DNA from 2 places in the Sporomusa rhizae genome. Region 2 is predicted to be linked to the other one. Evidence: riboswitches for the same ligand, from Rfam matches in the RefSeq annotation. Region 2 holds a riboswitch; the other holds the start of a gene.

Region 1 (4,431 bases), 870 kb from region 2:
GCAGAGGAACTGTTGGCTATTTACAAGGCCATCTACTAAGATACTTAATAATATTGAATCAGAATAACGAACAGCCTTGCCAATTTGTAATTATTGGCAAGGCTGCTTTTATTTTTGACTAGTGTATTTTAAAGTAAACTGCCCCTGTTTGCTGCAACTGCTGATCTGGTTAATCCTGTATGGTGAATTTCCGGGTAAGGGCCCGTACGGTTTCCGACATAGTCTGCAATTCCTGACTCGACGCAGCGATTTCTTCCAAAGAAGCGCTTTGTTCCTCAGTAGCAGCCGACACAGACTGAACATGAGAGGCATTTTCCCGGCTTATACGATCAATATTCTTCATCTGCCCGGCAATTTGCGTACCGGCTGAGGCCATTTGCTGCACATCCTCGGCAACACTGCCTATGCCTGATTTTGTTGTTTCAATCAATGTGACAATTTCGCCGAAGGCTACTCCGGCGGCCCTGACCGCCTCTGACCCCGACTGAACCTGTTTACTGCCTTCCGACATAGCAACAACCGCATTGCCGCTGCTGGATTGCATCGCCATAATAAGTTCGGCGATTTGAGCGGCCGCCACCTCCGATTGCTCAGCCAGTTTCTTTACTTCTTCGGCAACGACGGCAAATCCCCGTCCGTGTTCACCGGCCCTGGCCGATTCGATAGCGGCATTCAGTGCGAGCAGATTGGTTTGTTTGGCAATACCGGAAATGGTATCGATAATTTGGCCTATTTTGTCGGATTGTTCTCCCATCTGCCCGACAACTTTGGCAAGATTGGACACTGTATCTTCAATGGCATTCATTTGACGGACGGCTAATTCAATTTTGTTGTTGCCGTCTCCCGCTGCTTTGGCGGTTCCCTGTGAATTGTTCACAACCTCATCGACAACGGACACAATATGCTGCAGCTTGTCAGAAATAGATTGGACCAACAAGGTAGTATCATCCACCGCCTGACGCTGCGTTTCCGACCCTGCTGCCACCTCACCAGCCGACATGGCGATTTGGCCGGATGCTTCTGCGCTTTGTTTCGAACTTGCTGCCAACTGATCCGCAGACATTGCTGTGGCATTCGCCGCATCGCCTGTTTGCCGGATCAACTGCCGGATATTTTCCGCCATTACCCGGAAGGAGTCCACCAACTGCCGGATTTCATCCTGACCGGTATAAGTAACTGCCGGAGTAACAATATGACCGCTGGCAATTTGCGATGCAACCGAGGATATAGCGGTAATGGGACGACTGATTTTTCGTACGGCAAAAAAGCCGATAGCGGCAAGCATAACGCAAGACAGCAGAAGGACCACAATAATCAGGTTGCGAAGATCATCCGCACTGGACATGGATTCTGCAATGTCCTGAAAGGACAACACGGCCCAACCCGTCTCACCGACAGGGGCAAAAGCCGTCAATTGCCGTCCCAGATATTTGGCTTGCGCTTCCGGGGATTTAGTCATGTCCAGAACGTTCTGCCCGCTAAACAGTTCATGTTGTTTTGACTTGGTTTCATCACGGCTGTCCGTTAGATAAAAAGATTTCTTATCGAGTACAACACCTTTACCGGTATTACCGGCATTAAGCCCTTGTGCCAGGGCGGTTACATTGTCGAGTTTCAGATTGCCGCCGATATAGCCGACAATCTGTCCTTCCTTATTTACAAGCGGCGCTATCACCGGCGCCGTGGCCTGCTGGGTAAAGGCGGAAACATAGGTATCGGAAATAACCGGCTTCTGCGCGGCCGCCACATCCTTAAACCACTGGCGATCGGCAAAATCCTTTTTACCGCCAAAATCGGTTTTGGGCCACGTATTTTTTATCATTCCCTGGGTATCCACACAAAAGATCAGTTCAAACATACCATTGCCTTCATAAAAGGAACGCATCACAGCAGTTTGATCCTCCGAACCGAAAGCGGCGGCATATGGAGTTTTCGCCAGCGTGGCAACACTTGCCTGGCCGTCATGTAAATACTGCTCCAGTCGGTCCGCTACCCGGATAACATGATCCCTGTGTGTGTTTTTCGTCATTGTGTCCAACAGGGAATTGGCTTGTTGATTCGCCGTATAGCCGATAATTAAAGCTGGAACGATTGCCAGCATTACCAAAAAAAGACTCATTTTCCCCTGTAAAGTAGTAAAAATATTGTTAAGTCGCATAAAACATCTCAATCCTCCAATTTTCCTTATGGATTGCCAGCCTATGGGCACCAACGGCAGCTTCAATATCACCCGTAGAAAAAAGCCAGGCACACCAAATACACTGGTGCAGCCTGGCGATCTAGATTCATTATCTGTAGACCCATGGCTTTGCGTCCCACCTTTTCAGATGGTTTGCCGACAAATTTCATGGCATATTTTCCCTATCTGTATACTAATTTCTCCAAACAATGACAAAGTCCTGTAAAAAAATAAGAGCATTATTTAAGTTTATGTAAAAATATGTCGTTAAAAAATAAATCCTGCCTGAAAAGAAAGGCTTTATTTTTTTCCTGAAGGTACCAGTTCAATAGAGAATTAGCCATGGCCGACTACCATACAAAAAATTGGGATGAACTTGTAAAACGTGCGGATCAGGCTCTGTACAGCGTCAAAAACGCAGGTGGAAACAATGTTTGCGTGGACTGAGCCAATAAGATATGGCCTTAGGTTTTATTTATAAGATTTTAAGAGCTAAAGAGCGCCGGTTGCGTTGTTAAACATTTCAATGAAATGCGTTGCTGCTGTTGAAAGGGAATGCTTTTTTAACCAGATAATTGCGCCCACGGTTATGATAACAGGACTGGTTATTTTTTGTATTAAAAGTGGAGATTCTTGCAGAAGATTAATGGCGGTTTCCGGTACGATGGCAATTCCGAGGCCCAGCTTAGCCCAAATGAGTAAGGAAGTTGTATCATCACTGGTACAAAGAATATTTGGTTTGAAACCGGCTTGGCTGCAATAATCGGAAATTATAGATTCATAGCGGCGGTGAAGTAATAAAGGCTTGTCTTTGATTTTATCAAAGGAGAATGTCTCTTTATCTCTAGTTGTAATGGTATCAGGCAGGGCAACCATGACCATGCTTTCTTTGGGTAAGGTTATGTAGTTATAGAGTGAAGAATCAACGGGTAGACGGACTAATCCGATTTCTATAATGCCTGCATTCAGTAGTTCTAATATGCGCCGGGAGTCTCCCAAACGCAGATCAAAAGAGACTTTGGGATAGGTTTGGTGAAATTTTTGTATATACTCAGGTATGAGGGATCTGCCGGAGGACGTGATAGTGCCGATTTTAAGCTTGCCGCTTACACCGTTTGCCGCTTCCTGCACTTCATTGATAGTGGAGTTAATGAGTTCTATAATTTGTTCGGCCCTGTTTTGCAATATACAACCTGCTTCGGTTAATTTAATTTGTTTTTTTGTTCTTTCCAAAAGCTGTACGCCAAGTTCTTTTTCCAGTAAAAGCATTTGTTGACTTAAAGGGGGCTGGGTGATATGCAGTTGGCTTGCTGCTTTGGTAATCTGTCTGGCTTCCGCAATGGCAAGAAAGTATTTAAGTTGGCGAATTTCCATATGGATGACTCCTTATATTTTCTTTTTTTGCCTGTTTAATTTGTACGCATAATCTGAGTGAATCAGGTTACCTTATACTTATAATTCTATATGCTGAGGTAGGTGCCTGTGAAGGCTTAATAGGGAAGTTCGGTGTAATACCGGCGCGGTCCCGCCACTGTAATGAGGAGCAAACCCATAGATGCCACTGGGATGAAAGTCTTGGGAAGGTTTGGGCAAGCGATGATTCAGAGCCAGGAGAACTGCCTATCTAACAATCACTGTTTGACCTACGAGCGATAGGGAGGAGATTAAGGCACTGACAGGCTGTATTGTGTTTTAAATCCCGATGTTTATTATGTCGGGATTTTTCAATATAATAGTGCTGTTTTTAACTCTGTTCTCCCGCAGTATGGTCGGGAGATTTATTTTTTATATGCTGGGCAATTCTTGTATTTGAAGAAAGATGCTTAAAGAAATTGAACGAAGATAGGTGAATAATTTGAAGATTTTTCAGCTGTTATTTTGTTTTCTACTGATGAACATTGTGGCTCCGGCGCACGTCTTTGCCATGCATATTATGGAAGGATTTTTGCCTAAAGAATACGCATTGGGCTGGTTGATTGTCACGCTTCCTTTTATTTTGTATGGAAGCAGCAAGATATCAAAAACCATTAGAGACTACCCGGAGCGTAAAATGTTATTAGGGCTTGCTGGTGCATTCATTTTTGTTCTGTCGGCTTTGAAAATTCCTTCAATTACCGGTTCGTGCTCCCATCCTACCGGTGTTGGGTTAAGTGCGATATTATTCGGGCCTTCTATTTCTACAGTTCTAAGTGGAATTGTATTGGTTTTCCAAGCGCTGTTATTAGCGCATGGTGGTATTACCACATGGGGAG
Region 2 (4,431 bases):
TTCCTTAAATTGAGCTAATTGTTCTAGTAAATGTGACTTTCTAGAATTATCGCTAAATACCTCCACAGCTCCAATTATTTCATTCTGTTCATTACGAACCGGCGAAATTCGAACTAAAATAGGAATCCGATGTCCATTCTTATGCAGAAGATACAATTCTTCTTCTCTTGGGAAACCGTCTTTTAGCGTCTTAGCTAACGGACACAATTCTCCACGACAAAGTAAGCATCCCTCGCAATTAGTATGTTTGAGTATATTGTTATAACAATAGCAACCTACAACGTCTTTACTGGAATATCCCGTTAAACTTTCGGCGCTTGTATTCCAATAGATTATTTTTCTATCCTTATTGACAAAATACACACCATCATAAAGATAATCTAACAGTATCTTATAAAAAGAAAGTTCCATTCCGCTCACCTCTCTTTTTAATTTAATAAATTATGTTAATTCGTTATATGTTCCAGTTGAGCTCTGTTTTTAGACTTTTTTCATAAACATCTTTCTCTCTGATATATTATGTTATCTCACTGTTATTTGTTACATAATAACTATTGGGGAGAAAACAAAAGCAAGCCCTGTTCCCAAGGAACAGGGCTTGCCTGTATCGTCTTCCTTTTACTTATTATCTTGAAACCAATTTCCAAATTTGTGTTAACAAAAGCAGGTTTTACCACCCATAAACCTTATACTTTGAATTGGGCTATTACTGATCTGAGCTCTTCAGACATTTTAGCCAAAGCTTCACTAGAGGCGGCTATCTCTTCCATCGATGCAGACTGTTCTTCAGTGGAGGCCGAAACCGTCTGCGTAAATCCTGCTGTTTCTCTGCTTATTCTATCGATTTCCTTTATTGAAGAAACAATTTGCTCACTGCCGCCTGCCACCTGCTGAATCGCAGCAGAGATGTCATTCACTTGCTCAGATACCTGTTCAATCAAGTTCAATATTTCCCCAAAAGCCTTGCCTGCTTTATGAACTACTTCTGTACCGCGCTTAACTTCTGTCGTACCTTCAGACATCACCGCAACTGCCTGTTCAGTATCATTTTGTATTTCACCAATAAGTAATGCGATGTGTTTTGCCGCTTCCTGAGACTGCTCGGCAAGCTTACGAACTTCTTCGGCTACTACCGCAAACCCTCTCCCCTGTTCACCGGCACGGGCTGCCTCAATAGCGGCATTTAACGCCAGGAGATTTGTTTGGCCGGCAATGCCGGCGATTGTATCAACAATCTGACCGATCTCTTTGGAACGATCGCCGAGTTTAGCAACTACCTCGGCCGAACTTACTACTGTTTTTTCAATATTCGCCATTTGTTGGGTAGTATCTTCTATTGCCTTACCACCACTTTCGGCAGCAAGAGCAGTCTTTTCCGCAGTTGCAGCAACATTGCCGGAATGCGAGGCTACCTGTTGTATACTAGCAGACATTTTTTCAACAGCAACAGTGGTAACATCTACTGCTTGAAGCTGAGAAGAACTTCCTGCGGCCACTTCCGTTATAGATTCGGCTACCTGATTGACAGCTAGCGACGATTGTTCCGCACTTGCCGTAAGTTCCTCCGAAGATGCTGCAACTTGCTCTGCCGAAGTAGAGATTTGTCGAACCATGCCCCGCAGTTTTTCCGCCATAATATCGAAATGCAGCGCCATCGTCTCTAACTCATCTTTGTCTTCGCTACCACGTGTCTTGACCGTACCCGTAGCAACCACCTTGGAAGTTAAGTCACCCTCAGCTATCTTCTTAATAGCTTCATTCAGTCTTATAATTGGTTTCGTCAAACGTTTTGAAACCAGAATACCAAACCCACAAGTGGCAATAAGAATTAATCCTATTGTAATAAGTGAGGACCTAGTAAACGGCGTTAGTTTTACTAAAATTTCATCTTCCGGCACATTAATTCCTAAACTCCAGTGATTTCCAGGTATAGGAGCATAGGCAACATATCTCTTAATGCCGCTTTCCTCATAATTACTAATTCCATTTTCCGCGTTTATCATTTTATTCGTTATATTTTTCAACTCATTATTTGCATTCGGATCTGTTAGGACATTTGTCTGCATTACTTGTTCCTTATCCGGATGAATGATTGTTAATCCTTTTTCCTGGATTACATAAGCGTAACCACTTTGTGCAACCTTAATTTCATTTATTCGCTTAGTCAGTGTGTCAACCGTAACCGTTCCGCCTAATACACCCACAATCTGGTTATTTTTTCGGATTGGTGCAACTACAGATACTACCATATTACCATCTACTTTTGAAATAACAGGATCTGTGGTTGTTACCTCACCAGTAGAAATAACCTGTTTAAAGTATTCGCGGTCAGCAATGTTCGTTCTATCACCTGTTGTATGGATAGCTTGCCCTTTGGCATCCACAATCCAAAAACGTGAATAGATAGGATTACGTTTGACTTCTTCTCTTAAATAAGCGAGAGTCGCTTCGGTATTGCCGCTAACAACACTTTGATTAGTGGCCAATATCGAAACCTCAGCTTCGCGAGTTGCTATCCACATGCCAACTTCCCTTGCATAGGCATCTGCTCGATGGGTAATATCCTCCTCGGCATCTGACACCAGAATTCCTTTTGCATTATAAAAGTTACAGAGCCCTAAAATGCTTAACGTAATTAATAATCCAACCACTAAAACAGCAGTAACTTTTACCTGAATACTTTTTCCAATCCACTTAGACAAATTCATGCATTAATTCCTCCGTTCTGTGCTTGTTATCGTGTTCAGTTTTTCAAGCTAAGCATGTCTATTCAAACCCTATCAAAAAATAAAAAGAGCACCCGCCTAAGCAAGGTGCTACTATTTACAATTGACTAGCAACCTGGCAATCATAGACCAATTGTCCTTAGACCCATAGCTTTGCGCCCCAACTTTTCAGATGGTTTGCCAAATATCCATTTATTACTTTATTTTATACCATATGACAAATTTCGTCAATTAATAAAGTTATTTCCATTAATAAAGTTATAATGACAGCGCTATCCGTTTCCGTCTGAATTTCCGAAATCAGACTGGCAATATGTTTAGCAGCCTCTTGTAACTGCTCAGCCAGTTTACGAACTTCCTCTGCGAACAATAGTTAAAGACGGCACCACCTTTACGATGATGCCGTCTTTTTAATAGATTTACTTTGTCTTGCTCCTACAATACCCTTTACAACTTAAACCTAGCAACAATCATTTGTAATTCTCCAGCTAGTTTAGCTAATTCCCTGCTAGATTCGGTAACTTCCTCCATTTGCGCGAACTGCTCTTGGGTAGCGGCTGAAACATTCTGCGCTTGGCCGGCTGTGTCTTTAGTGATACTATCAATTTCATGGATTGAGCCTACAATTTGATCGCTTCCGCTAAGCATATCCTTGGCAGCTGCAGAAATTCCCCTGATCTGCTTCGAAACTTCATGAAATGCCTCGAAAACTTCAATAAAGGTTTTTCCGGCTCCAATTACGGCTTCAGTTCCACCCCTTACTTCCCCTGTCCCTTCTTTCATAGCTACTACGGCTTTATCTGTATTCTGCTGTATTTCATTAATAAGAGCACCTATTTGTTTTGCCGCTTCCTGAGACTGCTCGGCCAATTTGCGCACTTCCTCGGCTACTACCGCGAATCCTCTGCCCGCTTCCCCAGCGCGTGCGGCTTCGATAGCGGCATTTAATGCAAGTAAATTCGTCTGACCGGCAATTCCGTCAATGGCATCAACAATCTGGCCGATTTCTTTGGAGCGATCACCTAGCTTAATTACCACTTCCGAAGATCGGTTTACCGTATTCTCGATATGCTTCATCTGTTTGATCGCTTTTTCTAACATTTTGTTGCCTTGCTGCGCAGCTTCAGCTGACTCAGTCGAAGTTCCGGCGACAGTGTTCATGCTGGCTACAATTTGCTGAATACCTGCTGCCATCTGGCCAACTACCGTTGTTGTATCATTCACAGCCTTCAACTGCTTTTCAGTACCTTCCGCCACGTTACTGATAGAATTTGCTACCTGATTTACGGCTTGGGTCGACTGCTCAGCACTTGCGGTAAGTTCTTCGGAAGATGCAGCCAGCTGCTCACTGGTATTTGTAACCCGTTTTACTATTTCACGAATATTCCCCAAGAATTGATTAACATAATTTCCAAGCTCACCGATCTCGTCAGAACTATCAACCCTAATTTTCCGGGACAAATCTCCCCCTTTTTCCGACAGCTCTCGCAATTCATTAGTTAATTTATTAATTGGCCGAACAATTCGATTGGCCATCAGTAAGGAAACGATTACTAAAATCGAAATGGTTACAAGTATCCCACCATAAAAAAGATACCGGATATGGTTTAGCTTCGCTTGGTTAATTAACTCATATGTTGGTGTGAATACCGCTATAGACCAGTCATAGAGACCAACAGGAACAATGGATACACGGTAATTGGTC

The links. Region 2 has a riboswitch for cyclic di-GMP ahead of SRRS_RS06910 (methyl-accepting chemotaxis protein). Riboswitches for the same ligand answer to the same signal wherever they lie in the genome.
Region 1: linked by a shared signal. The riboswitch ahead of SRRS_RS03125 (methyl-accepting chemotaxis protein) and the one ahead of SRRS_RS06910 (methyl-accepting chemotaxis protein) in region 2 are both predicted to bind cyclic di-GMP.

What each region holds. Positions count from the first base shown of each region.
Region 1 covers NZ_CP156925.1:687,424-691,854, forward strand. Annotated here, with positions in the region: gene fucO (lactaldehyde reductase) at 1-39, shown strand, start outside; gene SRRS_RS03125 (methyl-accepting chemotaxis protein) at 170-2,158, opposite strand; cyclic di-GMP riboswitch class I at 2,263-2,347, opposite strand; gene SRRS_RS03130 (LysR family transcriptional regulator) at 2,672-3,553, opposite strand; cobalamin riboswitch at 3,637-3,818, shown strand; gene SRRS_RS03135 (energy-coupling factor ABC transporter permease) at 4,035-4,431, shown strand, end outside.
Region 2 covers NZ_CP156925.1:1,558,606-1,563,036, reverse strand. Annotated here, with positions in the region: gene SRRS_RS06915 (diguanylate cyclase) at 1-411, opposite strand, end outside; gene SRRS_RS06910 (methyl-accepting chemotaxis protein) at 687-2,708, opposite strand; cyclic di-GMP riboswitch class I at 2,833-2,918, opposite strand; gene SRRS_RS06905 (hypothetical protein) at 2,932-3,096, opposite strand; gene SRRS_RS06900 (methyl-accepting chemotaxis protein) at 3,174-4,431, opposite strand, start outside.